Regions from separate parts of the Paenibacillus sp. FSL H7-0323 genome, predicted to be linked through region 2. Evidence: riboswitches for the same ligand, from Rfam matches in the RefSeq annotation. Region 2 holds a riboswitch; each other region holds the start of a gene.

Region 1 (7,783 bases), 5.1 Mb from region 2:
CCCAAATGGCTTGAGAGTACTCATTAGATTCGAGAATCTCCTTATATTCCTTGTTCAAGTCTTCTTCTTTTAATTCAGAAATTACTAAAATTCTTTTATTTTCTACATCTATTGTGTGTACAATTCCTTTCAAAACTTCATTATTCTTACTACAGGCGGTGACGAATAACAAAAAAACAAAAATAAGAGTCCATTTAATAGTAGTACGTGGTTTTTGAATCATGGACCTTCCCCTCCAGTGGTTACGACATTAGTTTAAAATCGGTTGCACAGGCATAGCATTTAGTACATTACCAATATAAGAATAAACAGCAGCCTTTCCATTATGACGACCTTTATTGATTCTGGGGAGTTACAGGTGAATGCCTGTAGTATTGATATTTTCATAAGAACTTTTGTTTGTATATAATAAAAATAAATGTTCTTATTTTAGAGGCGATCAATGATGGAAATGAGTATCGACCAAACGGTTGGGATTATTTATCAGGTCAAGGTGAGCAAGATTACACAACGCGAGATCGAGATCCGTGGCATCCGTGACAAACGTCCAACATAAACAAAGGGGATAAATATCATGCGGTGTATAACAATACGGCAGCCTTGGGCGACCTTAATTGCTCTTGGTGAAAAAGAGTTTGAAACTCGTTCATGGAGAACAGCCTACCGCGGCGAGTTAGGCATCCATGCCGGAATGAGGATTGACAAAAAGATTTGTGAACAGGAACCGTACAAATCAGTATTGGCGAAACATGGCTATACAGCGAATAATTTGCCGACAGGAGCTATTATTGCTACAGGTCAGCTCGCGGGATGTTATGTGGTTACTCCAGAGGTGGATTTAAGGGAATGGATCAATGGGAATGAATATGATTTTGGCGACTATAGTGAAGGACGGTTTGCCTGGAAGCTTGAAGGGGTTCATCCATTAAGCCATCCAATTCCAGCTAAAGGTCGGCTAAGCTTGTGGGAGCACTCTAATCACTTCTGAACGGCGAACAATATTTTTAATGTAATTTTTATGTGCCTATCAGCTTTTTTTCAGGTTCGAGGTATATATTAGAGACACCAAACACCCCCCAGTGTTTTGTGGTATATCTCTCTCAGGTCTTGCCAACTCCCATGGTAAGGCCTATTTTTTTGTTCACTAATTGATCGGGGGGAGAGAGCGCAGCGGCTTCTATACAGCTTTACTTAATCTGGTACTGTTCTTCGTAACTCTTAAAAGATGAAATATCCAGCCCTAGGTATCTGCGCATATGGATGGCAGCCTGAGCCGCAACAATGTCATTCAACAGCAGCATTCGTTCATGATAGCCACGACATATATACTTGGCTTCAATTCCAGTATTAAGTCTGTTTTGCTCATACACCTTGATTCCCCGTCTTCTCATTTCTGCACGAACATCCCTTAGATCTGTTGTAGCTACTGCAGCAGCTGTTCCAAGCACCTCCAGATAAGGGGCGGGTGTTCGTAAGTGTGTAGATAAAATGGCGGAGTCCCGTTCGAAAGCTGATAAAATCATCGGAAGCAATAAATAAGATTTCACCAGCATGTTGTCCCTGCTTTCTGCTCTATGCATGAATCTCATCACCTCTAATAGGAACGTATATTCGTATTCTACCCCGATATTCCAAAAATAATCAATGGTATTTCTAAACAGCTTATCCAATGTGATTAAATTCACAACTAAATAACGAAGAATAAATTATATTAAAATTGTAATAATAAAAATTAATGTATCTAACGCACATAAAGGAGAATTATGATGGAAAAAGAGGGCAGCCTCCAGCGTGGATTGTTTTTTGGTTTAATTCTGAGTGTTCCCTTATGGATATCCATATTGGGCTATATACAGTTACTTTAAAATTTAATGAAAAACCTTATGCGAAGCGCCTTTAGGCGCTTTTTTTGTGTGGTACTAATGCGGGGAATTATCGAAAGGAATTGATTGACAATTGTGGGTGTCGGGAGCTAAACTGTTATTAATTCAAAAGTATTAAAAGTCATAGACTGTTATTGGATAGAATGCTTCAGCTACCAGTTCTGGACTTGCAGTGTAATACATATATATAGTCATGATAATAGCAAACCGTCTGAAAGGGCGGGACGCAAAGTCCAGGAGTCTAAAGTGTCTTAAAGGCACAATGACCGTCCGACTGCCATGAGAAGGGAATTTCACTTCTTTTTGGCGGTCTTTTTTGTTGTTAGGTCCTTTAGAGTTTCTGGTAATTATTCTGATTAATATAAATCATAGTTTTAGGAGGTGTGCCATTTGAAAAGAAGAATAAAACCGTTACTCTCGCTTGTATTAGCTGGGATTTTGACGGTAGGTAGTGGGCTTTCCTCATTGGGAGCTGGAGTTGCTGGAGCTAGTAGTTCTTCTACATTGGGAATTGCAGCGGTCTACAACGTGTTTATTCTAGGGGATATAACAACAGTTTCGGATACGGAAGGAAGGTTTGCTGCTGGAGGTAACGTTAACTTAACCAACTATAGTGTTGGAGATAGGTTGACCGCTGCAGAGGTTTCCCTGACTGACACACTTGTTGTTGGAGGGAATCTTACTTTCAACGGAGGTACTGTTTATGGGAATATCGTGCACGGGGGAGATTTTTCAGGGAATGTAACGCTCCTCAAGGGTGGTACAAAAAGACAGGGGAGTACGATTGACTTTTCAGCCGTAGGTCAGTCTTTGAAGGACAAATCAGCAGAACTTGCAGCATTGCCGGCGAATGGAACAACAGTGTACCAATATGGCAGCCTTACCTTGACAGGTACAGATCCTGCGGTCAATGTTTTTAATGTTTCAGGAGATAACGTCTCTAATACCTACGGAATTACAATAAATGTTCCTTCAGGATCTACTGCAATTATTAATATTGATGGTTCTAACGTAAAAATGAAAAACTTCGGATTTCTACCTAATAACGTGTTGAACAGCAAGAAAATTTTGCTTAACTTTAGCCAAGCTGCGTATCTTGATATGGCAGGCATAGGTGTAATGGGAAGCATACTTGCCCCCTATGCTCATGTTGATTTTATTAATGGTCAGATTAACGGTACTTTAGTGGCGGCTTCACTCAAAGGTACTGGTGGTGGTGAATTTCACCACTATCCATACGATGGTGATGAACCCGGACCAACGCCGACACCAACGCCGACACCAACGCCGACAGTGACGCCAACACCGACGCCGACACCAACGCCGACAGTGACGCCGACACCAACAGTGACACCAACGCCGACGCCGACAGTGACACCAACGCCGACACCGACGCCAACACCATGTCCGACGCCGACAGTGACACCAACGCCGACGCCGACACCAACGCCGACAGTGACGCCAACACCGACACCAACGCCGACAGTGACGCCAACACCGACACCAACGCCGACAGTGACGCCAACACCGACACCAACACCAACACCGACGCCGACGCCAACGCCGACGCCAACGCCGACAGTGACACCGACGCCAACAGTGACACCAACGCCGACAGTGACGCCAACACCGACACCAACGCCGACAGTGACGCCAACACCGACACCAACACCGACACCAACGCCGACAGTGACACCAACACCAACGCCGACGCCGACAGTGACACCAACGCCGACGCCGACAGTGACACCAACGCCGACGCCAACACCAACGCCAACACCGACGCCGACAGTGACACCAACGCCGACGCCGACAGTGACACCAACGCCGACGCCGACAGTGACACCAACGCCGACGCCGACAGTGACACCAACGCCGACGCCGACAGTGACACCAACGCCGACGCCGACAGTGACACCAACGCCGACACCAACGCCGACAGTGACACCGACACCAACGCCGACAGTGACACCAACGCCAACGCCAACACCGACACCAACGCCGACAGTGACGCCAACACCGACACCAACGCCGACAGTGACGCCAACACCGACGCCAACGCCGACGGTAACACCTGAGGCAACGCCGACGCCAACGCCATCGCCGACGGTAACGCCTGAGGCAACACCAACACCGACGGTAACGCCTGAGGCAACACCGACACCGACGGTAACACCTGAGGCAACACCAACACCGACGGTAACACCAGAGGTAACACCAACACCAACGGTAACACCAGAGGTAACACCAACACCAACACCAACACCAACACCAACACCAACACCAACACCAACACCAACGTCGACACCAGAGACTTCGGTGTTCCCGACACCAACGCCATCATCCGTAATTGGCACTATAGTTCTTGCAGAAGATCCCGTGCCGCTTGGGCCTGTAGCTTCGCCGACACCAGCGCCAGTACCAACACCGTCGAATAGCACAGAAGTACTTGTTGATGATGATGAGATCCCATTAGGTCCGGTACCGGCAGTGACACCAACGCCAACACCAACACCTGATGAAATCATCGTAGTGGACGATACGATCCCATTAGGTAAGCCACCTGTGAAGGAATTGCCAAAAACGGGTGAATCAAGTCCTGCACCTTACTATGTAGCAGGTTTAGGTTTTGCACTTATCGGATTATTAATGAGAACCAAGTTCTCCAAAAAGAATAAATAATAAAGGGTAGAGCAACATAGAGTCGCTTTCGGGGGGTGTCCCGATGGCGGCTCTATTTGTATGTCATGATTGCGATAGTTTGGTGCATTCTAAGTAGATGGTATACTCTTGTTGCAAAAGAAATGAAGAGGGGATGGCGAAGGCGAATTGATATGGTTCATTATTAGCGCTGTAATCATCATAGGGATTCTAATCTATGTGGGATTTTTCTTCTATGGTATTGCTATTAAACGAGCGCCAAAGGTATTTCTAAGTAATAATCCTAATCTGAAGGCTGATCCTCCGGTTGCCGGAGCTTCTTGGGGGGAGGGGAAGGATTGGGTCTCTCGCCAGAGCTTCGAGAATATTGAGATCGTATCTGCAGATGGACTTAAACTAAGAGGTTACTTACTCCAATCTAATCGTGCTGCGGGACGCACAGCCATTCTAGCCCATGGTTATTCAGGTAAAGCAAAGGATATGGGGGCGTACGCCAAAATCTACTACGAGAACTTAGGCTTTAACATCCTAATTCCCGATGCAAGAGGGCATGGAGATAGCGCAGGGGATTACATTGGTTTTGGTTGGCCGGAACGAAAAGATTATTTGCAATGGATTGAATACATGATTAAAAAGACTGGGCCCAGTGCTCAAATTGTGCTTCACGGTGTCTCTATGGGTGGTGCTACAGTGCTAATGACCTCAGGGGAAGATCTTCCGCCGCAGGTAAAAGCTATTGTTGCGGACTGCGCTTATACCTCAGTAAAAGCACAATTATCTTACCAACTACGACGAATGTATCGCTTGCCAAGTTTCCCTTTCGTTCAAAGTGCAAGTCTAATCACCCGCTTGAAGGCGGGGTATGGCTTTGGTGAAGCCTCTGCATTAAAACAAGTGCGGAAAGCGAAGGCTCCGATTCTTTTTATTCATGGGGATGCGGATAACTTTGTACCTTTTGCTATGATGAATGAATTGTATGAGGCATGCCAGAGTCCAAAAGAGAGGCTCATAGTACCGCAAGCGGGGCATGGATTGTCTTATGATACGGATAAGGCGGGGTATATAGATGTAGTAACAGCTTTTGTAAGTCGATATGTAAAATAAGTCCTGAACGTAGACAGCGCCCGATATCCGCTAGGTAGCGGTTATCGGGCGCCTATATTTTTCCACACATGACGTAGTCCTTGAATAAGGATCGTACCGTCATGCTTTCTCGTTATATTCATCCCCCGCCGTTCGTGAGTAACGGGTGTCTTAATTCCTTGTTATTTCCAGCAGCCGTGTGGCGAGAATAATCCTTCCAATACGACAAAAGCCCTACCTCTCTTTTGCCCTTGCGGCTCCATTGACCGCGCCAGTGTGAATCGGAATGCTATATTTCGAATTTAATCTCATAAAAAGGAAGAGTACTGCAAGAAAACATAAAGCCTCTTTGTCCAAAATGCCGATGTGTATAATAGTCGGCCTGACATCTTCTTGGTGGGGATATTCAATATATCGAAAAACAAATACCATATAAATATAACACACTATTGTTTAAAAGGCAAATATAATAATGAATTCCAAGATAAGGTTTATTTGATTCTAGAGAGGAACAAACCTCGATAAGGGGCGCTTAGATTTTGAAAGTAACTTAAATTGGGTTAATTGTGAATTATTCCGGAAAAGCTAGTAAACCAGAGGAGATGGGCGATCTCGGTGCAAATGGGCTAAAATGTAAGTTGGATATTTTTGCAAACGCTACAAACTTCAACTGAAAATGCCAGAGACGAATGGGTTGTGTCTGCTGGGGTTATTTTGCGTGCCTATTTTGTGAACAGCTCTCTAAAACTGACAATAAACTCCAACATTGATTGAAGGATTGAGGGTAGACCGTTATAATTAATAAGTCTGGATTTTAATTAAAAAATAAGGGAGATTTTTATGAAACGCGCAGATGTGTGGCTGATTTCCATCGTATTGATTGCTGCGCTCGCTTTTCTCGTACCGAGATGGTTTTCGGACAATGATGACAAAGGTGGGGCCGGTAAAAATCTCATAGCCAATGTAACGGTGGACGGTGAGTTATTTAAAACGGTAAAGCTTACAAAAGAAGAACAAACCATTGAGGTCCGCACGGAACGCGGCTATAACATTTTGAAGGTGCATGATTACGGGATTGAAATGTACGATGCCGATTGCGCTGATAAAGTTTGCCTAGGTTTTGGTTTTATTACCCTGCCCAAACAGACGATTGTCTGTCTACCGCATAGAGTATTAGTCGAAATCACCAGTGCGTCGGGGGAGGATGATATAGATGCCTATGTCCAGTAGTGAATCTGCAACAGCTTTAAAAAGAACAGTGATTATTGCGATTTTCGCCGCAGTGGCAGTAGTGTTAAGTTTAATAGAGGCACAGATTCCGTTATCCGGAATGGGACTGGTGCCGGGTGCTAAGCTCGGACTGGCCAACATTATGATTTTGACTTGTATTTACTTTTTACGTGGACGGGATGCTTTGCTGCTTGTCATCCTCAAAACACTGCTTACTGCATTTCTGCTAGGTACCTTCTCAAGCTTGCTGTTTAGTTTATTTGGTTCACTTTTTAGCTTTGTTGTTATGTTTGTGCTGATGCTGATTAGTGGCAAAGGTAAGAGTATAAGCTTGATCGGAATTAGTATAGCCGGTGGGATTGCGCATAATATCGGTCAGCTGCTGGCAGCTTCTATGGTATTTGCATCACTTAGTATTTTTTATTATCTTCCCATGCTGCTGATCACTGGGGTAGTAACAGGAATTGCCGTGGGCTATGCAGTCCGTTATTTGGTGGCGTCATTGTCAAAAATATCGCTGTTTGAAGAATTTTTGGACTGATTAGTCACATCAGCGGAAGGATGACTAACATGAATGAATCATACGAAGGTCAAGACTTAGAGGGAGAGGGACAAGCAGTCATCTCTCTGGATGGGGTATCGTTTGGCTATGATCCCGAGCATCCGATTCTTCACAATATAACGTTATCTATCTCTCAAGGACAATGGGTCAGCTTGGTTGGTCCTAATGGCTGCGGGAAGTCTACGTTGGTCAAGCTGCTCAATGCTCTGCTGCCTAAGGGGGCTGGTGAGATTGTGGTTAGTGGCATGCTGCTTAGTGAGGAAACGATCGGAAGCATTCGGCAATGTATCGGAATGGTGTTCCAAAATCCGGATAATCAGTTTATTGGAGCCACTGTAGAGGAAGATATCCTATTCGGCCTGGA
Region 2 (7,783 bases):
TTCCTGCAAGCAATCCTGTATGATTTTGGCCATCTTCTTGGTACTGTTTTTGATGGTGGTATATACGATGGTTGCCTTTTTTCCTTGCGTCGTTTCACGGCTCAATGTGGCGTACATCCCGATATATTTACGTATGTCCTTCCGGATCACAAATCCATGGGAAGGAGCGATCATCCGGATCTCAAGATCCTTAACAGCCTCTAACAGGGTTCTTACATATCTTCTGTGAGGATGAATAATTGCTGCGTAATAGCCCTCGAAATCTTCCGTAATATCAAACCCGGCTTCATCGCTGAATAGATTCTCCACCGCAACATGCGTGCTGAAAATATCACAAGGAAATAAGATTTGATCTTCGATACAATAGGTGATCATCGTTTCTGCGGTATGGAGATACGGTGTTTCTTTAAACAGCAGCGTTTTCCCGCCAATATCCAGCTTATCTCCGTCTTTAACCACCAGGAAGTTCCGGCTATGAAGCTTGTACATTTCCTGCAATTCGGGAACAGCAATCTCGGTGCATACGATCGTGGCATTTGCAGCCTTGGCAGCGAGAGCTGCCAGTCCACCAGAGTGATCAGGCTCTGTATGATTAATTACAATGTAATGGATATCTAGAAGATCAATCATTTCACCCAGACACTCGGCATATTCACGTCCGAATTCCATATCTACGGTATCAATGACAGTTGGCTTACCTGTTTTTAATAAATAAGAATTATAGGTAGTTCCTTTTGCCAGAATCAGGCGGTGAAATGGAACCGGGCGGTTATCGATTTTGCCTATCCAGTAAGTATCCTCGGCGATTTTTTTGAATTGTGTACTCATTTCTTTAACCTCCAATGTTTGATTGATAATGTTTATCAACAACCTTATTTTATTATGGCTGCCAAACAAAAAAGAGGATTTGAATCAAATTATAAAAGTTTGAAAAAAATGAATACCTTAAATTTAGACGATCTAAATAAAGTGATTATGCGTTGAGTCACATTTTAAATAAAAAGCCACACAAATGTTTGCACTTCGCCTTAAAGAAAGAATAACCCATAACAACTTTATGCCATATCCTAATGAAAATAATAAAAAGGTGGATATCCATGACTGAAATACAAATAGCTGCTGTGGGAGATCTAATGGTCAAACGTTATATTATTTCGGATGCTAAACAGCCTGACGGAACCTATTCGTTCAGCCCCCTGTTTGCAAAAGTAGCTCCTTATCTGAAACAGGCTGATTTAACGATTGGCAATCTCGAAACCACCTTTGCTGGAAGTGGCCCCGAATGCCGGAAAAGTCCCCGATCAGGCGGTCCGATATTCAAATGTCCAGACGAACTGGCCCCTGCACTTAAGGAAGCCGGATTCGACGTATTAGTAACGGCCAACAATCATTGCATGGATTATGGTGCCCCGGGTCTGGTTCGGACGTTACGAGTTCTGGACCGTAATGGAATCGACCACACGGGAACAGCTAAATCATTAGAAGAATCCAAGAGAACGCTTATTAAAAACGTCAAAGGAATTACGATTGGCATCCTCTCCTACACAGCAGGAACCAACCGAATTCCTGTACCAGTGAGTAAGCCATGGCTGGTTAACCGGATATCTACGCCCAAGATCATTCGGGAGATTCGAGATTTAAAAAAGAAAGTCGATCTAGTCTTGCTTTATCTGCATTTCGGAAGCGAATATCGTTACACTCCAAACAAGAGGCAAAAAGAGCTGGTCAATCTCTTCTTTAAAAATGGCGCCGACATCATACTGGGGTCTCACCCACATGTTCTTCAACCGTTAGCGCTTCGTGGAAAAAAACAATTCGTTATTTACTCATTGGGGAATTTTGTTTCGACTAAACTAATGAATATTCCTTATACACAAAGCGGTATCATTCTTACGCTTAAAATAAAGAAGGATGAAAAAGGACACACGAGTATAACTAACGTAGGTTACATCCCGACTTGTGTAGATCGAAGAATAAAAAGCGGCAGGAAAATTACAGAGATCATCCCCATCCGCGACGCATTAAAGAGAAGCGACACCGACATAAAAACAGAACGGCGAAATCTCATGAATCGAATGTTGAAACATACGACAACAATCTTAAAGAGGGAATAGAGTCGTTACAGAAAAATAACGTTCCGCGGAATTTACCGCGGAACGTTATAGATTTAGACCTCAAAACTGTGTTTGGGTTTAGCGTAAACGATCAGGCATCATTAATTTAAGGAATTCTAGAATACCATTCTCTACTACAAGTTCTTCTCTATCTTGATCAGCAAGTACTCTTCTGATGAGATCTTCTTTACCCTCCAGCACTTTACTTGTCCAATGAGGATCAATGATAAGAGATCGTCCTACTGCTACTAATTCAGCATTTGTCAACGTGTCCTCTGCGTCCTGTTTGGTACGGATATCTCCTACCCCAATTAAAGGTACACGGCCATTGATTTTCTCATGTACATATTGCAGGATTGATTTTTCTTTAAAATCTTCTGATGCAGATACTTTCTTAAAATCCCCTAATGAAATATGCAGATAATCCAGCTTTTTATCAGCTAATTTATCAATAAGATAAAAGGTATCGGTGATTTTAATTCCAGGCTCTTCATATTCTTCTGGAGAAAAACGATACCCGACAATAAAATCCTTAACCTTTGAATTGTCAACGACAGCAATAACTGCATCCACTAATTGGTTAATGAAATTAAATCTTTTCTCTAAGCTTCCGCCCCATTGATCTTCACGACGGTTGGAGTGTGGAGAGAAGAATTGTTGGATTAAATATGTGTTTGCTCCATGAATTTCTACCCCGTCAAATCCAGCTTGAATAGCACGTTGAGTCGCTTTTTTAAAATCCTCAATTACACCGAAAATTTCATCTTCTGTTAATGCTCTTGGAATTTCTGCATTCGGGCGTTCGGCAGCAATGGCGCTGGAGGAAACGGGTTGTACGCCACGCAATATTTTTGAATCTGTCATTCTTCCTGCATGGAATAGCTGTAAAATAGCCTTTGTTCCATTTCGTTTAATAGTAGATGCTAATCGGCTGAGGCTAGGAATAAATTCATCGGAGGAAACACTAAGTTCACCTTCCCATCCTTTTCCACCCTCTTGTACATTTGCTGCCGCAGTGATGACCGCACCTACTTCGCCCGTTCTTAGCGAATAGTATTTCAATTCATCTTGTGTTACTACACCGTCATAAAAGCTCATTCGCGTGGTCATTGGAGCCATAACCACTCGGTTTTTTAATGTCAGCCCTCTGCGAAAAGTTAATGCTGTGTCTAGTGCTATCATCTTTTTCCCAACTTTCATTAAATTATATTTAGATAAATTATTATATACATGCGCATACATATAAATTACAGCAATGATTTATTCTTGTCAACTAATAAAGAACTGCTGTTGGATACAACAAAAAGCGCTGTTCATTGGAACAGCGCTTTTTGCTCGATATGAATGGTCCTTATTATTCTAGTTCGGCCGGTTTTACAATGGCTGCACCTTTATTATTTTTGGAATATTTAGCTTCGATTTTCGTGGTGTATGTATCTTTGGCTCCATCACTTACCAGTACATAACTCAGATCGACTGTCAGCTTTTCCGTTTGCCAGGTCTTAGTATTGACGAATAATTTCCACGTTACGCTTTTGGGTTGAACTGTCTCTCCATCCCAAAGGTTCTCCTGGTCATAGAGTTTGATTATCCCCTTAGCTGCTGTCGGATCGGTTACCGTGAATTGTAAGACTGTTTGTGCGCCAGCAGTGCTGACTTTCATGGATTTTTTATAACTTTTGACCGAATCAAGCATGGAAACAGGATCGTATTGGCCTTTAGAGTAAAAGGCATCCCATTCCGTTTTCTCCAGTCCAAGCCAATATTGTGCATCAGGATCGATTGGCTCCCCGTCATCGTCGTAACCTTCATCTTCAGATTCATCGATCAGTTCACTTCCGTCTACAAGATAGTAAAACTCCTTGTCATTGGCATATAGACTGTACGATGTTTCTAAAAGACTACTAGCGACAGTGCCTGCTGCGGCAAAATTCGGCAGACGGTTGATATCCAGCTTCAGAGTGTTGGTGTTGCTGATACGCACCCCGCCGCTTTGAATATCCTGTTTTTTGGTCACATCCAGATGGAAATTCTTTATTGCTTTGGAGGCTGCCGTTACTTTGCTGATCATCTGATCCGCGGTTACTACTGTTGAGGTAGCTGCAGACACTACTCCTGGATTAGACATCCATCCGATCGTTCCGGACAGCAATAAAGCACCTACTGCCAAACTAGTACCTATTGTTTTGAAAAAACTGTTCATGTACTTCCCCTTTCGGCCCCTTGCGATAATGTAACGCCGTATAGGTCGAAATAATAAAAGAGCTCAAAATAGACTACATATTCTTAGAGCTATCCTTTATGCTTCATAAGACATCCCTATGGCGGCCTGGCGATCATTTCCTTCTGTCGAAAGGTTTTAGACCCATGGCTTTGTGTCATCATCTTTCGATGATTTTACCTTTAACGCGGACATTCAATTAGTTTTAATAGATTACGGACGCATGTCCCACCGCTAATTTTATCATGGTTATAATTACCTGTAAACGACTTATCTTCCATTCGAATTCGCTATGATACTCAGAAGAAATACTACAATCAAAATGAAAAATGAACGATTACATACGCTTATAAGTCTTATTAATGAGAACAGCAAAGACAGGGGGTGCAGCAAAATGAGTGACCGGGAAATTTTCGAGCTCTATAAAGAACAAGTATATTATTTTTGTTACTACTTAATGAAAAATCAGGCAGATGCGGAGGATATTACCCAAGAGGTATTTGTAAAAGTTATCTTAGCGGATAAGTCGAAGGTAAGAAACTTGAAAGCTTGGATTTTACGAATTGCTTCGAATGAGTGCAACAGTGTGATCAAAAGGCGTAAGACGGGGTGGATGAAAGAAGTACGTAATTATTTATTATCCAGGTCTGAGGAATCAAACCCTGTAGAAAAACGTTTGGATCGACAGGAAACTAAAAAAGAATTACAAGGGTTATACAGTCAGCTTCCTGACAAAATCAGAATGGTAGTAGTCCTTCGTTTTATAAACGAATTGACTGTACCCGAGATCTCTAAAGTTATGAGCATACCCGAAGGAACTGTAAAATCCAGACTGAACAAGGGACTTAAAATACTAAATAGAATGGGTGGAACCCAACTAAAGGAGCTGAATAGTAATGAGTCTCTATATTGAAAAAGATAAACATATTCCCCGACCGGATTATGATTTGATGTGGACTGCCATAGAACAAGAAGCTTATAAACGTCAAAGAAATCTGCATGCCTCCCAGAATACTCCTAGGTCTAATAAAAAGGTTATTCCTATCAGTATTGTCTTCTCTTGCCTCTTACTTGTAGCCATTCCTGTATTCGCTAGTATGACGATTAATTGGGATAAAATTGGTGGTCGAAGTGTGAGCAATGCATTAAATAACGGCATCGGTCAACAGTATAATCTTCAAACTTCCAGTTCAGGAGTAACAATGAATTTGAACGGTGTTGTAACTGATGGAGAAAAAATGAAAATGCTGTTATCACTTGATACTAAATCTGATCTATCCAAATATACTGGATTTGCTACAGAGGAAAACATCATGACTAGTGAATCCGGTGCCAAGGCAAAGGTATACGGTTATTTAGAATACGATCCTGAAAGCCAGAAACTCATTGGAGTATATGAGACACCCGATACATTAAAGGATGATAAAAAGGACTACAGGTTTGAAGCACGGAATCTCATTTTTTACAGTGATCGGAATATTCCCTTACAATCTAATCATCAAGCAGGGGATACTATCAATACTGGAGTTAAGCAATATCCAAGCATTCAAATCGAATCCGTTCGATATGTTTCCAATCAAACCATTATCCGTTACAAAGTCGCTGCATCACCATCTGACTTAGGACGGGGTAACCCACATTTGGTAGTTAGTACTGGTAGTCAAGAGAATGAAGCAATTCCAACCATCATGCCTAACGAAGGATCGGATTTATTTATTGAACAGGTTTTCAATATAACTGAATCAGATTGGAAGGAAGCTAGTCTTCATTTTAGTTACATTGAAGAAGCGAAACGATTTTCAGGTACGTGGAAGTTCGATTTTAAAGCAGATGGACAAAAAGCAAGTGAGGCGATTTACACTAAGAAACTGTATAACAGTCCTGAATTTCAAGAAAAGACCGGCATAACCTTAGATCAGCTAGTGGTTACCCCTTTAGATATCCAAATTCTAATAGATGAAAATGATTCGCTTAAAAAAGGAATTGTCCACTATAATACCGCTCAGTTGGTTATAGGTGATCAAACAATCACTGGGGGTTGGAATTTGAAAGGAGATCATTCCGAAAGCTACCAGCATTTATTTCAATTCGAATCTCCGGAATGGTATAACGACTGGTCCGATGTTCCAATGAAACTTATATTAAAGGATGCTGTCATTGAGAAACGTGATACTACTAAGAATTGGATCACTATAAACAAACCTAAAGAAGAAAAGCAGTTCACTTCACTTGATGTCGATGGGTTAAAAATTGAATTCACTTACTATACTGAGGGCGAAAATTTGATTGTCGAATCAACATCCAAATCTTCTGGCTTCAAAAGCGTTAACCAAACTACGTTACGGATTAATGGCAAAGAAGTGGTGCCTGAAATTACACCTAAGGGCATGATATCTACAGGAACTAATATTGATAGCTACAAAGATATCCCTTTCGACGAAAAAATCGAACTGAACCCTGGAATCTATAAATATAGCGATCCTAGCCGGAACGAGGAAATTAAACTTTAATGCAGGAAGTTAATCTATGTCCCGCCCTTTCTAGTTAATCCTAAGGGCGGGTTATTTATGGATAAAATCATTTCTGTTTATGTATCTCTTTTATTTCCTTCACAACAAAAAAAGCATAGAACGGACTCAAGTCCGCTTTATGCTTTCCATTATTAAGATAAACAATATTTAACCAGCGCATCTCGCACACCATGCTCGTTGTTAGACCCCGTGACAGCATTCGCTGCCGCTTTGACCTCAACCGGAGAATTATCCATCGCAACGCCCATACCCGCGTATGTAAGCATAGAAATATCATTAAAATAATTACCGATCGAAAGAACTTCCTCTTGCGGAATTCCCAGCTTCACAGCCAGATTCTTTAAGGCGTTGCCCTTGGAGGCTTCCGGATGCATCAAGTCAACGAAAAATTCACCACTGCGCAAAATATTGTACTCATGTGTCCAAGTACGCCATTCACGTTCAGCTTCGTCAAGGATTTCTGGTTGTGTAAATACAGTAAACTTAACAACCGGTTCACGGAAATCTTCCCATGCTGGCAGTGTAGCCGGCACGATACGGAAGTGTTCATACATATAATTGGCTTCTTTGGTCAGGTTTTCTACATTATCTACATACATATCAAAAGCCGTATTCACATCATAATGAATATCATGCTTTCTACAATAATCAATATAAGGGTCAAGACCACGAGCATCCATACCGTATTGATGCAGCACTTCCCGATCTTTCACACGAACCGTAGCAGCTCCATTATGACCCAGCACATAACCAGACAGCCCCATTTCCTCCATAAAAGGAATCGAGTTCTGCGGACTGCGGCCGGTACATAACACGATCTGCCCGCCAAGACGCGTAACCTCAGCAATGGCTTCTTTATTCTCAGTGCTCAAGTGGTGATCATCATTCAACAGTGTACCATCTACATCTAGTGCAAT
Region 3 (7,783 bases), 2.3 Mb from region 2:
ACGGGAAGTAGAGGACAGTGAAGGGGTTATCGTTGTGCCTGCGTTTACCGGACTCGGGGCACCCTATTGGGATATGTATGCCCGTGGAGCCATATTTGGCCTTACTAGAGGCACTACCTCAGGACATCTGGTACGAGCTACATTGGAGTCCTTAGCCTTTCAATCTAGAGATGTAATAGGAGCTATGGAAAAAGACGCAGGCATGCCATTGACCGGCCTTCGTGTGGATGGCGGAGCTGTGCGTAACGATTTGCTGATGCAATTCCAGTCTGATATCCTGGGCAGTGAGGTTACTAGAACAACCTATGCGGAGACAACAGCTTTGGGTGCGGCGCTTCTGGCCGGGTTAACGTCCGGAGTCTGGACACGTGCTCAGCTAGAGAGCTTCAACAAGGCTGAGAGGGTCTTCTCGCCTGAGATGGGTATAACTGAGCGGGAAGGTCGTTACAACGCCTGGAAGGACGCTGTAGCGCGTACCATGGGTTGGGAGAAGCATGAAGGATATCAGTGATAAAGGGGCTGTATATATCTATGGTTAACGGCACCGAATCTGATCTGCCGGGTGGACTATCTAAGCCGGCGCTTCGAGCCCTGCATGGGGCTGGATATGTTCAGCTTCAACAATTCAGCAAGCTTACTGAAGCAGAGCTTCTGCAGCTACATGGATTGGGGCCAAAGGCGATCGTCCTATTACGGAGTGCTCTCGCGGAAAAGGGGCTCACCTTTGCAAGTAAGTCCTGATGTTGCGTTCATATTTATATTAAAAAACGGCAAGCTTAGGTGAATCCCTAGCTTGCCGCTTTTTGTTATACAGCTCCTAATATTCAATAACAAATGCTACATTTTGCCAACCGGCGCCCACTGTCCAGAACAGGACTTTATCACCACGTTCGATCTTTCCAGTAGTTACAGCTTTATGTAGAGCAATAAATGGGCTGCTGGTAGAGGTATATCCGAATTCATCCCCTATGTATACCGCTACATTGCGATCAATGCCGACTTTCTTACACATCTCTAAGATATTAGGCAATGAAAACTGTGAGAAGCAGGCTGCTTTAATGGCTTCAGGCGCGATATTGTTGTTAGACAGTAGAGTACGAATAGACTCAGAAGCAGCATCTATGCAAATGGAATTATCAAAAGGAATAAACTTCACATTAAACTCTCCAGCCGCTACACCTTGTTTACCCAGTTTAGCCAGGCCTGCGCACGGGAACTTGGAATTATCGCAAACACAAGGATCCGTTTGGTAGATAGAGTCAATGAAACCGACCACATCCTCAGCTTGTTCAAGAATGACTGCCGCCGCTGCATCACCGAAGTTAGCGTAATAGACTGGATCATTCTTATCGGTATGAGGGGTTACATAATCGGAGCCGATGACCAACGCTCGTTTAATCCTAGGATTCGCTTGCATCTGACGGCTAACCTGTTCCACAGAAGCCGTCATACCCGCACAATTAGCATTACTGTCAATGCAGATCGTATGGGATGCGCCTTTGATCAAACGGTGAATCATTAATGAGTTGGTAGGAAAGATATACTCAGGAGTTTGACTTGCATAGGCAATAAGGTCGATATCGGCACCTGTGAGACCACTTTTCTCCAGAACATTCCTGGCAGCCTCAAAAGCCATCGTAAGGGAATTCTCATCCGCATCCTTAATACTATACCGTGTAATACGACCTAATGCGGATAATAGACCTCGAATATCAATGCCTTTTTCGTCAAAATGCTTAATGAAAAAGTCGTTACCAACTATATTGCTGGGATGATAGATATCAATGCCTTTAATACGAATTCCGGTCATAATACGCCTCCAGGAAAGCAGTAAAATGTGGCCTACATATTAAGATTAAAAGATCTAGACTGTAACCGCAGAAATGATCTCGATGTTATCGAGTCCAGCTTTACGGCCAAGACGGGAAAGCTGCATTTTGAGGATCGGGTTATTTTCAAGCGTTAGATTTACTTTTACAAATCCATCATTCTTAAACATTACAAAGCAGCTTTCTAAAAGAGGTACAACATCTGGTGCAGTTACATTTAGCTTTCTGCAGTCGATTTTTAGTTCATAGTCAGCTGGAGTAATTGGATTGATAGTTTGTTGATAAGCTTGAATAGATTTTAGACCATCTTCTTCAGAAAATGTTCCATCTAACTCAATGTTAATAACCTTGTTTGTAGTGTCTGTCTTCAAAACGAAACTTCCCATGCCTAAATCTCTCCCATAGATTGAATTTGTCCAAAACAGTTCGACTGCAATATCCAGCCATGTATATCCATTTAGCTGTTTTATAAAAGTCAAAATTCGACACTATACAGCAAGTAATGGGATATTCCGACTCTATTATAGGCATATTTTTCAAGTGTATGCAATAATAAAGTCGAATTTTGTATATTGTTGTCGAACTGTTGGGTTATTGGATTTCTTCTATGGTTGCAAGCAGGATATTAAAAGCTGTGATGATTCTAGGTGCCCCTATAACGGGTACTAAGTGTAATAGAATACCTTTAAGCTGTTCTACGGTAACTCCAACACGAAGGGCCATGACATAATGAACGCCCAACTGTTCGAATTGACCCATTGAAATTAAAGATGAAATGACTGCGATTTCCTTCCAGTCAGGGGCTATAGTATTACGTTGAAAAATATCGCCATAGGCATTCCCCATAATAAATTCAGCCAAGTCAGGGAAGTGGTCTTTAATTGGAGCTAGTGCTTTTGCGCCATAGTCTCCTGATAGATTCGTGAAGTGGTTGAGACCACTGTTGATATTTTCCTTCATGGTTAGCCTCCTAGTTTAGGTTCAAAGTACGGTGTGCAGTCGGAGGGACTTCATCACGGTCTGTTAGTAGTTCAATAACGGCAACATGGTTTAGAGCTACCGCATCTTTAATTGCAGCTGTGAATTCATCCGCAGTCTCACATTTGTAGCCTTTAGCACCTAGAGATTCAGCGAATTTCACGGCGTCCATTGGTACTTCATATAGAGTTCCATCGATACGACCTGTGGTTTTCTCCATACCCTTAAGAGCCATATCTAGTTGCTTATTATTGACCACGATAAAGATGACAGGGATATCTTTGCAGACAGCGGTGTTAATCTCAGCGCCGAGCATCATGAAACAACCATCACCTGTAATGCAGAGGACAGTTTCTTCAGGAGCTGCAACTTTTGCACCAATAGCCATGCCGATCGAATTACCCATGCAAGCAAAATACGCATCAAAAACAAAGCTGCCCGGTTTCTTAACCTTGTACCATTTTGCAGCGTGGAATCCATGACTTCCATCATCAACGAAAATTGAATTATTATAAGGGATCAAATCACTTAAAGTGCTCATTACCGAAGCAAGGGAAAGATTCTTGAGGGTTGGAAGCTCTTCTGAATAATCCGCATCGGCCAAAGCCTCACGTTTGGTGATTGTGCTTGGGTCAATATGATTTAGGCAGTGCACCAAATTATCGCGCAGGTCCCCAGTGACCGGTATCGTTTTGGACAATAGTATTTTTCCGACAAAGGTTGGATCAATATCAAATTGAATTAAAGTTGCTGGATGATTCTCCCGTTTAAGATTACAGATGGTCATATCACTTAAACGTGATCCAAGCACTATAAATAAATCGCTTTTATTCAATAAATCGTCCCCGTGGGTCGAACCGCCAACGCCAATAGGACCATGATAGAGTGGGTGATCCCAGACTATAGCCCCTTTTCCACCTGGAGATGTTACTACAGGAATATTAAAAGTTTCTGCGAGTTGAACAAGCTCTTTATGTGCTCCGGAGCGGTTAATTCCTTTACCCGCAATAATCAAAGGATTCTTAGCAGCTTGAATAGCATCGATGACTCTATCGATATTAGCTTGACTAATTAGAGATTCTCTTTCTGGGATTACTATATTGCATTCTTCCAATACTTCAGTTTGTACATCAAAAGGAATACAAAGATGAACAGGACCCCGTTTGGTCAGGGCCACAGAAATCGCATGATTAAAAATAGTACCAAAGTGATCCCCACGTTCAACCAATTTACTGAACAAGGTGGCAGGTCTGAACATATCAGCTAAATCAGCCAGAAAAGAGGTGGAGTCCTGACATTGAGGAATTCCAAGCTCTGTAATGGATTGGTGGCCGGTAATAAATAGGACAGGTAGGTTGTTAGCTTTCGCATGTGCTGCTGCTGTAAGCAGGTTAGTTCCCCCAGGACCCGAAGTACCAAATGCTACGCCTAGGTTACCCGTTTTCAGCGCATACCCTGCTGCTTCGAATCCGGAGCTTGCTTCATGTCTGCCGGGAATAAATTCAATACCGTAATCCACCATCTTTAGAACTATTGGACAAATGGATTTGCCAATGATCCCAAAAGAATGGGTGACTCCAAGGTTACGTAGTGCTTCCGCCATGTAATCTGCGACTGTCTTCAAAAGAAACACCTCACAAGTTTTTTGATATATATTAGTTATTAATCTACCGAATAGATACGATAGATCAATATACTCAAAAAGTAAAAACCTGTGCTCTATAGTAAGCACAGGTTGGTGGCATAAGGCACCGCTAAGACTGAACAATAGTTCAGCCGTCCTGGTTCCTCTGCAACCTGGCAATCATGGCCTCAAACGAAAAAATGAGGCTGTAGATCCATGGTTTTGCGTCATCCTCTTTCGAGGATTTTGCCAATATTAATTTATAGTTGATAAGAATAATTTTCCTTTACAATATATTCCTCATTAATTTTTGTCAACATAATCCGCTAAAAAAACTCGAAATTTGACGAAAGTCTTGTCCAAGAGATGAAGTTTTGCCTCGCGAAAAAAACTGCCACCTAAGACTCAGCTTAGGTGGCAGTTGATAGTTTTGAACTAGAATTTAAAGATATGAATGGTTTTTTGCAGATTAAATACGGCCTGGGTCATTTTTTCCGTTTCTTCTGCAACAGACTGCAGGGCATTAATCTGTTCATTCATAGCCGCCGATACCTCTTCCGTGCCAGCAGCAGTTTCTTCGGTGATTGCTGAGATATTCTCAATTGCACTGGAAATTTTCAAGGCACTTTCTAGCATAAGATCACTCTCCGCAGAGAATGAAGAGATTTGCTCGGTAATGTACTGCACGCTTTGTACAATTTGTGCGAAAATATGGGCAGATTGAGTGATCATTTCATTCTGAACCTGCACAACCTCTTCATTGATGGCAATATTATCGATGGCTTGTTTAATATCTGACTCAATGCTGCGGACCAAGCCGAATACTTCTTTTGTGGATGCCGTAGATTCTTCAGCAAGCTTGCGAACCTCTTGAGCTACAACGGCAAAACCCCGACCATGCTCTCCGGCACGAGCAGCTTCGATGGAGGCATTCAGTGACAGCAGGTTGGTCTGCTCAGCGATCTCTGTGATGGTCTTGGTGATCATCGTAATCCCGCGGGCATTTTGTGAGAGAGCTTCAATAGTATCAGCCACTTTTTGTGTAGCCTCTATGTTTTTACGCATGCCTTCAGCCTGTGTATCTACGGATTGGCGCCCTTGCTCAACAAGTTCTAAGGTATGTATTGAACGTCTGTTCATTTCTTTGGTGGAGTTCGTATAATTGGATACTTTGGTCTCAATGTCTTTAATGGATTCTGTCATATCAGCGATATCCGTAGATATTTCATTTGCACCAAGAGCGAGCTCAGTAGAAGAAGAGGCTACTTGTGCCATGACAATCTTCAGGTTCTGGTTCTTATCTTCGATTCCGCGGCTTGCATCCATAACTTGACGGGTGATCTGCGATGCATCGGTCAGAATCTTCTTGAGCTTATCAATCATTGTGTTAAAGGAGCGGCTTACGTCACCCATTGAACCATTTTCGTCCGCTCTGCTAGTGAAATCACCCTTTGAAATACTGTGAGATACATTAGCAATATCATCAAAAGATGATGTAAGCGTTCTCTCCACGAAGCGAGCAACAGGTAAAGTCAGACCTGCAAGAACAACTACTAGTATAATTCCTACGAGAAATTGACCTAGAATCATTAACGTAACTAAGACAGGAATAGCAAACAGTGCGGCAACGAGGTAACATCCGGCAACAATTCTTTGTTTTAACGGAAGTTTGTGCATCCAGCTCATTGGTAAAATGTCCCCCTTATTAAATTTTATGTAATGGTGTTATTATAGGGGATTTATAGGTCATTGGTCTATAGAGAAGTGTCATAAATCTTCTTTAAGTAGTAGATATTTAGAATTCATGTCAAAATTCCTCATATATTGTGGAAATTGTTTTAATAGCAGACTTTACCATCCCTACTAGTTCGTTAGGAGCTAAAACAATAACTGAAGGAGAGAAAGAGAGTACGATACGACAGGCAGATTCTATAGCATTAAACTCGGCTTCCACGTTCATCCACCCAGTATTAGCAGAGGGTTCTACTAAAGTTATAGTTACATATCTTTCACGTTGTAATTCTTTAAGAATAGACTCATTCACCTTTAAGTTCACTACATATTTTGGCAGTGCTGCTTTGAAAGCTAAAGTCGATTGTTCCCAGTAGCTTTTTAAATCAAAAGCCTCAGGTCTGACAAATGATTCATAAGTTGCGTCAGCTTGTATTAATCTCGACACGCGAAAAGTCCGCATTTCACCCTCGGTTCGTGCCACTACATACCAAACTCCACGTTTTGCGACTAACCCGAGAGGTTCAATGAAACGCTCCCTCATCTCGTCATTCCGTGGGTAAGTGATCTTTACTTTACGGTCTTCCCAAACAGCTTCCTGCAGGACAGAAAGAAACGGGTACGTCTCGTCGGAAGGGTGCCAGCTGGCACCATCAATATGAATGCGCTGGCTCAGGTAACTGGCTGGATTATTCGGCCTGGATGGGGAAGCAGCCTCCAGCTTAAGCACGGCAGAAGAGAAGTCGTTTTGTATACCCAGATCTTTTAAGATTGAGGAGTCTGCGGACAGCAGCAGAGTAGCAATTTCTGAGGGCTTCATACCCGTTAAGGAGGTCCGGTATCCTTCTGTGAGCATCCAACCTCCTTCGCGTCCCCGTTCGGCAAGAATCGGTATTCCCGCTGTACATAAGGCTTCCATATCTCTAAACACAGTTCGTTCAGACACTTCTAAGGTCTGGGCTAGCTCACGGGATGTCATCTTTCCACGATTTTGCAGCAAAAGTAAGATGGATAACAAACGATCGGCTCTCATTAAGGGACACTCCTCCTCCTAATAAATGTTGGCTAGTTCTTAATTAATTATTATATTATATATGTCAGTTGATGTCATATTAAAGAATTATACTATATAAGGTAAGGATTAAATGCAGAACATTTAGAGAAAAACAAGTGTAGAAAGGATTGAGAACATGACTTTAAAAGGAAAAGTAGCATTGGTCACCGGAGGCAGCAGAGGTGCTGGTAGAGGAATTGCATTGGAGCTGGCAAGGAAAGGTGCATTCGTTTATATTACGGGCAGAACGACAGAGGCTTCTGGCATAGAGCATAGCAAGCGGAGCATTGATAACGTACTTAGGGAAATAAAAGCGGAGGGAGGGTCCGGCAGCGCCATACGATGTGATCATACAAAAGATCAGGAGACAGAGGCGGTCATTCGCCAGATTGCTTCAGAGCAAGGAAAGCTTGATATTTTAGTCAATAATGTATGGGGCGGCAACGATTTACCTATTGAGCAGAAGTCTTTCTGGGAGCTTCCTACAGCGCATTGGGACAATATGTTTAATGCGGGTGTGAGGGCACAGTTGATAACAAATTATTATGCAATACCATTAATGCGTGA
Region 4 (7,783 bases), 5.2 Mb from region 2:
GAATTGCTGGGCACCTGTCGTGAAGCAGTAGATTCTTTTTGGAAAAAGACTATTATTACGTTGGCTAGTTGTATCGGGTTCTTTGTAATTATTCCAGTAATTATTTATAGCTTATCTTTTGTGCCGGGGTTATCTGCATCAGCAGAGGGCTTCACTATAAAAGGTTTGATTGATTCCCAAAAGAATATGTACAACTACCACAGCCAGCTTGTAGCTACACATCCTTTTGCTTCCTCATGGTGGCAATGGCCGTTTATGAAGAGACCGGTCTGGTTCTTTAGCGGCGGTGAAGGTTTGCCGGAAGGTCAGGTCAGCAGTATAGTGACTATGGGGAATCCGCTTATCTGGTGGACGGGTATTTTTGCGATGTTGGCAACACTGTGGATTACGCTGAAACGTAAAGATAAGAATCTCTACATGATTTGGATTGCCTTCTTCTCGCAATATGTTCCGTGGATGCTTGTCCCAAGAGAAACATTTATTTACCATTATTTTGCTATGGTTCCATTTATGATTCTTGGTATTGTATATATAATGAAGTTGCTGGATAGTAAATTCCCTGAGGCCCGTTACGTACAGTATGTCTATGTAGCCGTTGCTTTGCTGCTCTTTATCGCTTTCTACCCGGTACTGTCAGGGATGCAGGTCAGTGGAGATTACGTGAAAGATATGCTGCGTTGGTTCCCAACTTGGGTTTTCTAGGATTTAATAAAAATCTATAAAATAAGTTTATGCATGCAGCGTTATTATGAAGTGTAGATGGATGTAACGCTCCAAAAAGCTTGTAGGAGGAATAAAGGTGAAAGCCAGATATAGTGTGATTGTACCCATGTTCAATGAGGAGCAAGTAATTAGCCATACTTATGAACGTTTGAAAAAAGTAATGGACGAGTGCGGCGATACTTATGAGCTGGTCTTCGTCAATGACGGCAGTCGTGATCGTTCCGCCCAGATGATTCGGGAGATCTGTGAACGAGACGAGCATGTCAAGCTGATTGACTTCTCGCGTAATTTCGGACATCAGGTAGCGATTACAGCTGGCATGGACTATGCCGAAGGTCAAGCGGTTGTTGTTATTGACGCTGATCTTCAGGATCCTCCGGAGGTCATTCTGCAAATGATCGAGAAGTGGAAAGAGGGCTACGACGTTGTATATGCGAAACGCCTGAAGCGCCACGGAGAAACGATGTTCAAAAAGGTCACCGCGAAGCTTTTTTACCGCCTGCTCAGCAGTATGACAAGTGTAGATATTCCTACGGATACAGGCGATTTCCGTCTTATTGACCGTAAGGTATGTGATGTCCTGCGGGGACTTAAAGAAAAGAACCGCTATGTCAGAGGTTTGGTGAGCTGGGTTGGCTTCAAGCAGACTATGGTGGAATATGAAAGGGAAGAACGTTTTGCTGGAGAAACCAAATATCCGCTGAAGAAAATGATTCGTTTTGCGTTAGATGGCATCACCTCTTTTTCACATAAGCCGCTTAAGATTGCTACGTATATTGGATTCTTTCTTTCATTTTCTAGCTTTCTCTATTTATTTTTCGTCTTGTTCCAAAGGATATTTTTCACCTCCTGGACGGTTCCGGGCTGGGCTTCCATTGTAGGTGTCAATCTGCTCTTTAACGGTATTGTTCTGATGCTGTTGGGTGTGATTGGGGAGTATATCGGACGGATTTATGACGAGTCTAAAGATAGACCGCTATATATTGTTAGTGAGACTAAAGGCTACCAGAACGAAGAACAACTGGACCGCCGGAAGGACCACAATGATGTCAGATAAGAACTTGCGCGCTGCATTCATACAGTTCCTCAAATTTAATGCCGTAGGTTTGCTCAATACGCTTATTGATTTTGTGATTTTTACATTGTTGAATTCACTAGGGATGGTATACGCATTGGCGCAGGTGATCTCCTATAGTGCAGGCACGGCGAATAGCTTTATTTTGAATAAAAAAGTAACCTTTCGTGATCGCAACCGGGGGAATAAAGAAGGCTTCGACCGCGTGCAGCTGGTCAAGTTTATCGTGCTGAATCTGGTAGTGCTCGGAATATCACTGCTGCTAATGCATCTGTTGACAGACAAACTAGGTATTCAAGTCTTGATCTCGAAGGTGCTGGTTACCTTTATCACGGTGATCATCAATTTCTTTGGAAGTCGTAAATGGGTATTTTAAACATTAATTTCAGGCAGAAGGAGTTGCTATGCTTAAAGGCAAGTAGCTGTTTCTGCTTGATTTGTATATAACCATAGAAACAATATACGGAGGTGAATAACATTGCGTAAATTCTCCTATCTACTCATACTGGCTGGGATACTTATTATGTTATATCCGACAGCTAACGAATGGTACAACGACAGGCAGCAGGAGAAGTTATTAGAAACGGCTGAACTAAGCACTGCCGATAGTACTCCCCAGTCAGATCTGAGGAGCAGGTATGCTGAAGTTACTCAGCTGTTAGCAGAGGAATCGGTTCTGGATGCCCAGGCACAGCCCCAACTCCAAGAGACAGAAAAGCCTGAACCGGAGATTGAAGTCGGTGGCAAAGTAATCGCACTAATTGAAATCGATAAGATTGATTTGAAGCTGCCTGTATTAGAAGGGGCTACAAAAGCTAATATGAAACATGCTGCAGCCCATATGAAAGAAACGGCACCCCTTGGAGAGATCGGGAATGCTGCAATCGCGGCGCATCGGGCTCGAACTACGGGTCGTTTGTTTAACAGATTGAATGAGGTTGTTGTGGGGGATGTTATCACGGTAAAGACTAGTGATCAGGTGTTTAACTATGAGGTATACGATATTTCTGTTGTAGATCCGAGTGATGTCTCCGTTCTTGACGGGAATGACAAGGATAAGATTCTTACTCTGATTACATGTGATCCGCTAGTGAATCCAACGCATCGTCTGATTGTTCATGCCAAATTAACAAAAGGAGAATAGTGAATGACAAGAAAACACAAATACCGGGAGATATTTATAAAATAATGGGTAATCTAGTAAATTAGGTCTTGTTCACAATTATAAATATGATAGTATTATACTATGAAAGCTAAACACGATAACGGCAAACCTTCCGAAAGGTAGGGACGCAAAGCTAAAGGGCCTTTTCCCGAAAGGATGGCAGCCAGCTACCGAATGAAGAGGCTTTTTTTGTTTGTTTCAAATGGATTCTATCAATTATATCTAGTAAAGCTAGAACAGATAGAGCTTATACGATAACGGCAAACCTATCGAAAGGTAGGGACGCAAAGCTAAAGGGCCTTCCCGAAAGGATGGCAGCCAGCTACCGAAAGGAGTTTTATCCGTGAAAAAGGTTTATTTTATGCTGGTGGCGTTGTTCGTCCTAATGACTTCAGTTCCGGTAAGTACAGCTCAAGCTGCAAGTGCAGATGCCAGCTGGTTGATTACATCCAAAGTGGCTCAAGGTGTTATTGGTATTAACTATGATATTCCGAAAGATAAAAGAATCAAACTCATGATCACCAAAGATAACAGCAGCTATACATATAACTTGTATGCTTCTGGACAAGCTGAGGACTTCCCTTTGCAACAAGGAAATGGGACTTATAAGGTTTCTGTTCTGGAGAACACAACCGGTAATAAATACAAAGCATTATATTCCGAAGTAGTAGACGTAACCATGAGTGACTCGAATTCCGTATATTTGGGCTCCGTACAGAATGTGAAATGGAGTTCTTCTGATAAAGCGATTGTCAAAGCTAAACAATTAGTACAAGGCAAAACAACAGACGAAGAGAAAGTTAAAGCGATCTATAACTATGTAGTTGCGAATGTACAATATGATTACTCTCTTGCTAATAGTGTAACTACTGATTATATTCCAAGCATCGATAAGACATTGACTACTAAAAAAGGGATTTGCTATGATTACGCTTCTCTTTTTGCCGCAATGCTGCGGAGTGTAGATGTTCCTGCTAAGTTGGTAATGGGGAATACAAGCTACGTTACGCAATATCATGCATGGAACGAAGTGTTGCTTAATGGGAAGTGGGTTACCATTGATACTACAGTGGATGCAGGACTTGCAAAGAGTGATAAGAAAACCGATTTAATTAAAGCCTCAAGCAAATATACTGCGGCAAAATACTATTAAGTTCGTCGCTAGAAACATAACTCTATTAAATAAACAACTAGCTTAATTATTAAGCTAGTTGTTTATTTTTATATTAGGGGTTGCTTTTCTATTAATAGTTGGGGTATTATAGGTAAGCGTTGTTAGACAGCGTACAGGCGATATAGACGAGGCTGATAAAAAGCTTCGAAAAATAAAGCTTGCATTTCTGAAAACAACATGATATATTATAAGAGTTGCTGCTGAGACATTAAACGGCGCCAACGAGAACTTGATCTTTGAAAACTGAACAACGAGTGAGTGGGAAATCACGTAAGTGAAATCCAAAATTAGAGAATTAATTTTCTCGTCAGATGTTTCAAAATGAGCATATCGCTCTTTTCAATACTAATTGGAGAGTTTGATCCTGGCTCAGGACGAACGCTGGCGGCGTGCCTAATACATGCAAGTCGAGCGGAGTTGTTTTGAAAGCTTGCTTTCAAAACAACTTAGCGGCGGACGGGTGAGTAACACGTAGGCAACCTGCCCTTCAGACTGGGATAACTACCGGAAACGGTAGCTAATACCGGATAATTTCTTTTTTCTCCTGAGAGAAGAATGAAAGACGGAGCAATCTGTCACTGAGGGATGGGCCTGCGGCGCATTAGCTAGTTGGTGGGGTAACGGCCCACCAAGGCGACGATGCGTAGCCGACCTGAGAGGGTGAACGGCCACACTGGGACTGAGACACGGCCCAGACTCCTACGGGAGGCAGCAGTAGGGAATCTTCCGCAATGGGCGAAAGCCTGACGGAGCAACGCCGCGTGAGTGATGAAGGTTTTCGGATCGTAAAGCTCTGTTGCCAGGGAAGAACGTCCGGTAGAGTAACTGCTACCGGAGTGACGGTACCTGAGAAGAAAGCCCCGGCTAACTACGTGCCAGCAGCCGCGGTAATACGTAGGGGGCAAGCGTTGTCCGGAATTATTGGGCGTAAAGCGCGCGCAGGCGGCTATTTAAGTCTGGTGTTTAAACCTTGGGCTCAACCTGAGGTCGCACTGGAAACTGGGTGGCTTGAGTACAGAAGAGGAAAGTGGAATTCCACGTGTAGCGGTGAAATGCGTAGATATGTGGAGGAACACCAGTGGCGAAGGCGACTTTCTGGGCTGTAACTGACGCTGAGGCGCGAAAGCGTGGGGAGCAAACAGGATTAGATACCCTGGTAGTCCACGCCGTAAACGATGAGTGCTAGGTGTTAGGGGTTTCGATACCCTTGGTGCCGAAGTTAACACAGTAAGCACTCCGCCTGGGGAGTACGGTCGCAAGACTGAAACTCAAAGGAATTGACGGGGACCCGCACAAGCAGTGGAGTATGTGGTTTAATTCGAAGCAACGCGAAGAACCTTACCAGGTCTTGACATCCCTCTGAATCCATTAGAGATAGTGGCGGCCTTCGGGACAGAGGAGACAGGTGGTGCATGGTTGTCGTCAGCTCGTGTCGTGAGATGTTGGGTTAAGTCCCGCAACGAGCGCAACCCTTAACTTTAGTTGCCAGCAGGTAATGCTGGGCACTCTAGAGTGACTGCTTATGACAAACCGGAGGAAGGTGGGGATGACGTCAAATCATCATGCCCCTTATGACCTGGGCTACACACGTACTACAATGGTAGGTACAACGGGAAGCGAAGCCGCGAGGTGGAGCCAATCCCATCAAAGCCGGTCTCAGTTCGGATTGCAGGCTGCAACTCGCCTGCATGAAGTCGGAATTGCTAGTAATCGCGGATCAGCATGCCGCGGTGAATACGTTCCCGGGTCTTGTACACACCGCCCGTCACACCACGAGAGTTTACAACACCCGAAGTCGGTGGGGTAACCCGCAAGGGAGCCAGCCGCCGAAGGTGGGGTAGATGATTGGGGTGAAGTCGTAACAAGGTAGCCGTATCGGAAGGTGCGGCTGGATCACCTCCTTTCTATGGAGAATCGTTCTCTGCAATGAGAACATTCAAATCGGAAGCTAAGCTTCCAAAACTCAGGTTTAGGCCTGTTACTCACTCGTTGCTCAGTTTTGAGAGTTTAAGCTCTCAAGTAAGACTTGATCCTTGAAAACTGGATACCGAAACGAATTTGCGTTTTAGAACATCTTTTAGCAACTTGTGTAAACAAGTAAATGTTATTAGTGAGATTTTTCTTCGGAAGAATCAAGGTTAAGCTAATAAGAGCACACGGAGGATGCCTAGGCGCCAGGAGCCGACGAAGGACGTGGCGAACAACGAAACTGCCTCGGGGAGCTGTAAGCAAGCTTTGATCCGGGGGTGTCCGAATGGGGAAACCCAGCTGTGGTAATTCGCAGTTACTCATACCTGAATACATAGGGTATGTAGAGGCAGACCAGGGGAACTGAAACATCTAAGTACCCTGAGGAAGAGAAAACAATAGTGATTCCGTCAGTAGCGGCGAGCGAACGCGGAACAGCCTAAACCTAAGAGCTTGCTCTTAGGGGTTGTGGGACGTCTCACATGGAGTTACAAAGGAATATGGTAGGTGAAGAGGTCTGGAAAGGCCCGCGATAGAGGTAAAAGCCCTGTAGCCCAAACTGTGTTCTCTCCGAGACGGATCCCGAGTAGTGCGGGGCACGTGAAACCCCGTATGAATCCAGCAGGACCATCTGCTAAGGCTAAATACTACCTGGCGACCGATAGTGAAACAGTACCGTGAGGGAAAGGTGAAAAGCACCCCGGAAGGGGAGTGAAATAGAACCTGAAACCGTGTGCTTACAAAAAGTCAGAGCCCTATTAATGGGTGATGGCGTGCCTTTTGTAGAATGAACCGGCGAGTTACGTTTAACATGCAAGGTTAAGCCGAGAAGGTGGAGCCGCAGCGAAAGCGAGTCTGAATAGGGCGAATTAGTATGTGGACGTAGACCCGAAACCGTGTGATCTACCCCTGTCCAGGGTGAAGGTGCGGTAACACGCACTGGAGGCCCGAACCCACGTACGTTGAAAAGTGCGGGGATGAGGTGGGGGTAGCGGAGAAATTCCAATCGAACTCGGAGATAGCTGGTTCTCCCCGAAATAGCTTTAGGGCTAGCCTCGGTATAAGAGTAGTGGAGGTAGAGCACTGATTGGGTGCGGGGTCCGCAAGGATTACCAAGCTCAGTCAAACTCCGAATGCCATATACTTATTGCCGGGAGTCAGACAGTGAGTGCTAAGATCCATTGTCAAAAGGGAAACAGCCCAGACCATCAGCTAAGGTCCCCAAGTGTGTGTTAAGTGGGAAAGGATGTGGAGTTGCACAGACAACCAGGATGTTGGCTTAGAAGCAGCCACCATTGAAAGAGTGCGTAATAGCTCACTGGTCGAGTGACTCTGCGCCGAAAATGTAACGGGGCTAAACACACCACCGAAGCTATGGCTAGATACTATGTATCTGGGGTAGGGGAGCGTTGTGTAGGGGTTGAAGGTGTACTGAAAAGAGCGCTGGACACTACACAAGTGAGAATGCCGTATGAGTAACGAAAAGATCAGTGAGAATCTGATCCGCCGAAAGCCCAAGGTTTCCTGAGGAAGGCTCGTCCGCTCAGGGTAAGTCGGGACCTAAGGCGAGGCCGAAAGGCGTAGTCGAAGGACAACAGTTTGAAATTACTGTACCACCGTAATCCGCTATGAGCGATGGGGTGACGCAGGAGGGTAGTGACGCGGACTGATGGATGTC

Evidence for each region. A riboswitch is a leader RNA that binds a small molecule or an ion and turns the genes downstream of it on or off. The one in region 2 is predicted to bind cyclic di-GMP.
Region 1: linked by a shared signal. The riboswitch ahead of MHH89_RS24495 (choice-of-anchor A family protein) and the one ahead of MHH89_RS01895 (DUF6612 family protein) in region 2 are both predicted to bind cyclic di-GMP.
Region 3: linked by a shared signal. The riboswitch ahead of MHH89_RS12425 (thiamine pyrophosphate-binding protein) and the one ahead of MHH89_RS01895 (DUF6612 family protein) in region 2 are both predicted to bind cyclic di-GMP.
Region 4: linked by a shared signal. The riboswitch ahead of MHH89_RS25270 (transglutaminase-like domain-containing protein) and the one ahead of MHH89_RS01895 (DUF6612 family protein) in region 2 are both predicted to bind cyclic di-GMP.

The regions. Positions count from the first base shown of each region.
Region 1 is NZ_JBBODB010000001.1:5,438,585-5,446,367, forward strand. Features, by position in the region: gene MHH89_RS24480 (DUF3221 domain-containing protein) at 1-223, opposite strand, end outside; gene MHH89_RS24485 (ASCH domain-containing protein) at 575-988, shown strand; gene MHH89_RS24490 (hypothetical protein) at 1,188-1,580, opposite strand; cyclic di-GMP riboswitch class I at 2,075-2,165, shown strand; gene MHH89_RS24495 (choice-of-anchor A family protein) at 2,274-4,565, shown strand; gene MHH89_RS24500 (alpha/beta hydrolase) at 4,713-5,648, shown strand; gene MHH89_RS24505 (NusG domain II-containing protein) at 6,468-6,857, shown strand; gene MHH89_RS24510 (Gx transporter family protein) at 6,841-7,398, shown strand; gene MHH89_RS24515 (ATP-binding cassette domain-containing protein) at 7,428-7,783, shown strand, end outside.
Region 2 is NZ_JBBODB010000001.1:385,679-393,461, reverse strand. Features, by position in the region: gene MHH89_RS01910 (FprA family A-type flavoprotein) at 1-828, opposite strand, end outside; gene MHH89_RS01905 (CapA family protein) at 1,098-2,114, shown strand; gene MHH89_RS01900 (NADH-dependent flavin oxidoreductase) at 2,193-3,296, opposite strand; gene MHH89_RS01895 (DUF6612 family protein) at 3,469-4,317, opposite strand; cyclic di-GMP riboswitch class I at 4,435-4,526, opposite strand; gene MHH89_RS01890 (RNA polymerase sigma factor) at 4,730-5,248, shown strand; gene MHH89_RS01885 (DUF4179 domain-containing protein) at 5,232-6,845, shown strand; gene MHH89_RS01880 (Cof-type HAD-IIB family hydrolase) at 6,998-7,783, opposite strand, start outside.
Region 3 is NZ_JBBODB010000001.1:2,710,666-2,718,448, reverse strand. Features, by position in the region: gene glpK (glycerol kinase GlpK) at 1-511, shown strand, start outside; gene MHH89_RS12445 (DNA-binding protein) at 532-741, shown strand; gene MHH89_RS12440 (ketoacyl-ACP synthase III) at 818-1,810, opposite strand; gene MHH89_RS12435 (hypothetical protein) at 1,865-2,215, opposite strand; gene MHH89_RS12430 (carboxymuconolactone decarboxylase family protein) at 2,421-2,789, opposite strand; gene MHH89_RS12425 (thiamine pyrophosphate-binding protein) at 2,800-4,440, opposite strand; cyclic di-GMP riboswitch class I at 4,596-4,692, opposite strand; gene MHH89_RS12420 (methyl-accepting chemotaxis protein) at 4,867-6,117, opposite strand; gene MHH89_RS12415 (helix-turn-helix transcriptional regulator) at 6,239-7,195, opposite strand; gene MHH89_RS12410 (SDR family NAD(P)-dependent oxidoreductase) at 7,353-7,783, shown strand, end outside.
Region 4 is NZ_JBBODB010000001.1:5,618,059-5,625,841, forward strand. Features, by position in the region: gene MHH89_RS25250 (phospholipid carrier-dependent glycosyltransferase) at 1-702, shown strand, start outside; gene MHH89_RS25255 (glycosyltransferase family 2 protein) at 800-1,780, shown strand; gene MHH89_RS25260 (GtrA family protein) at 1,767-2,174, shown strand; gene MHH89_RS25265 (class D sortase) at 2,277-2,942, shown strand; cyclic di-GMP riboswitch class I at 3,056-3,138, shown strand; cyclic di-GMP riboswitch class I at 3,213-3,293, shown strand; gene MHH89_RS25270 (transglutaminase-like domain-containing protein) at 3,307-4,116, shown strand; rRNA gene MHH89_RS25275 (16S ribosomal RNA) at 4,484-6,041, shown strand; rRNA gene MHH89_RS25280 (23S ribosomal RNA) at 6,274-7,783, shown strand, end outside.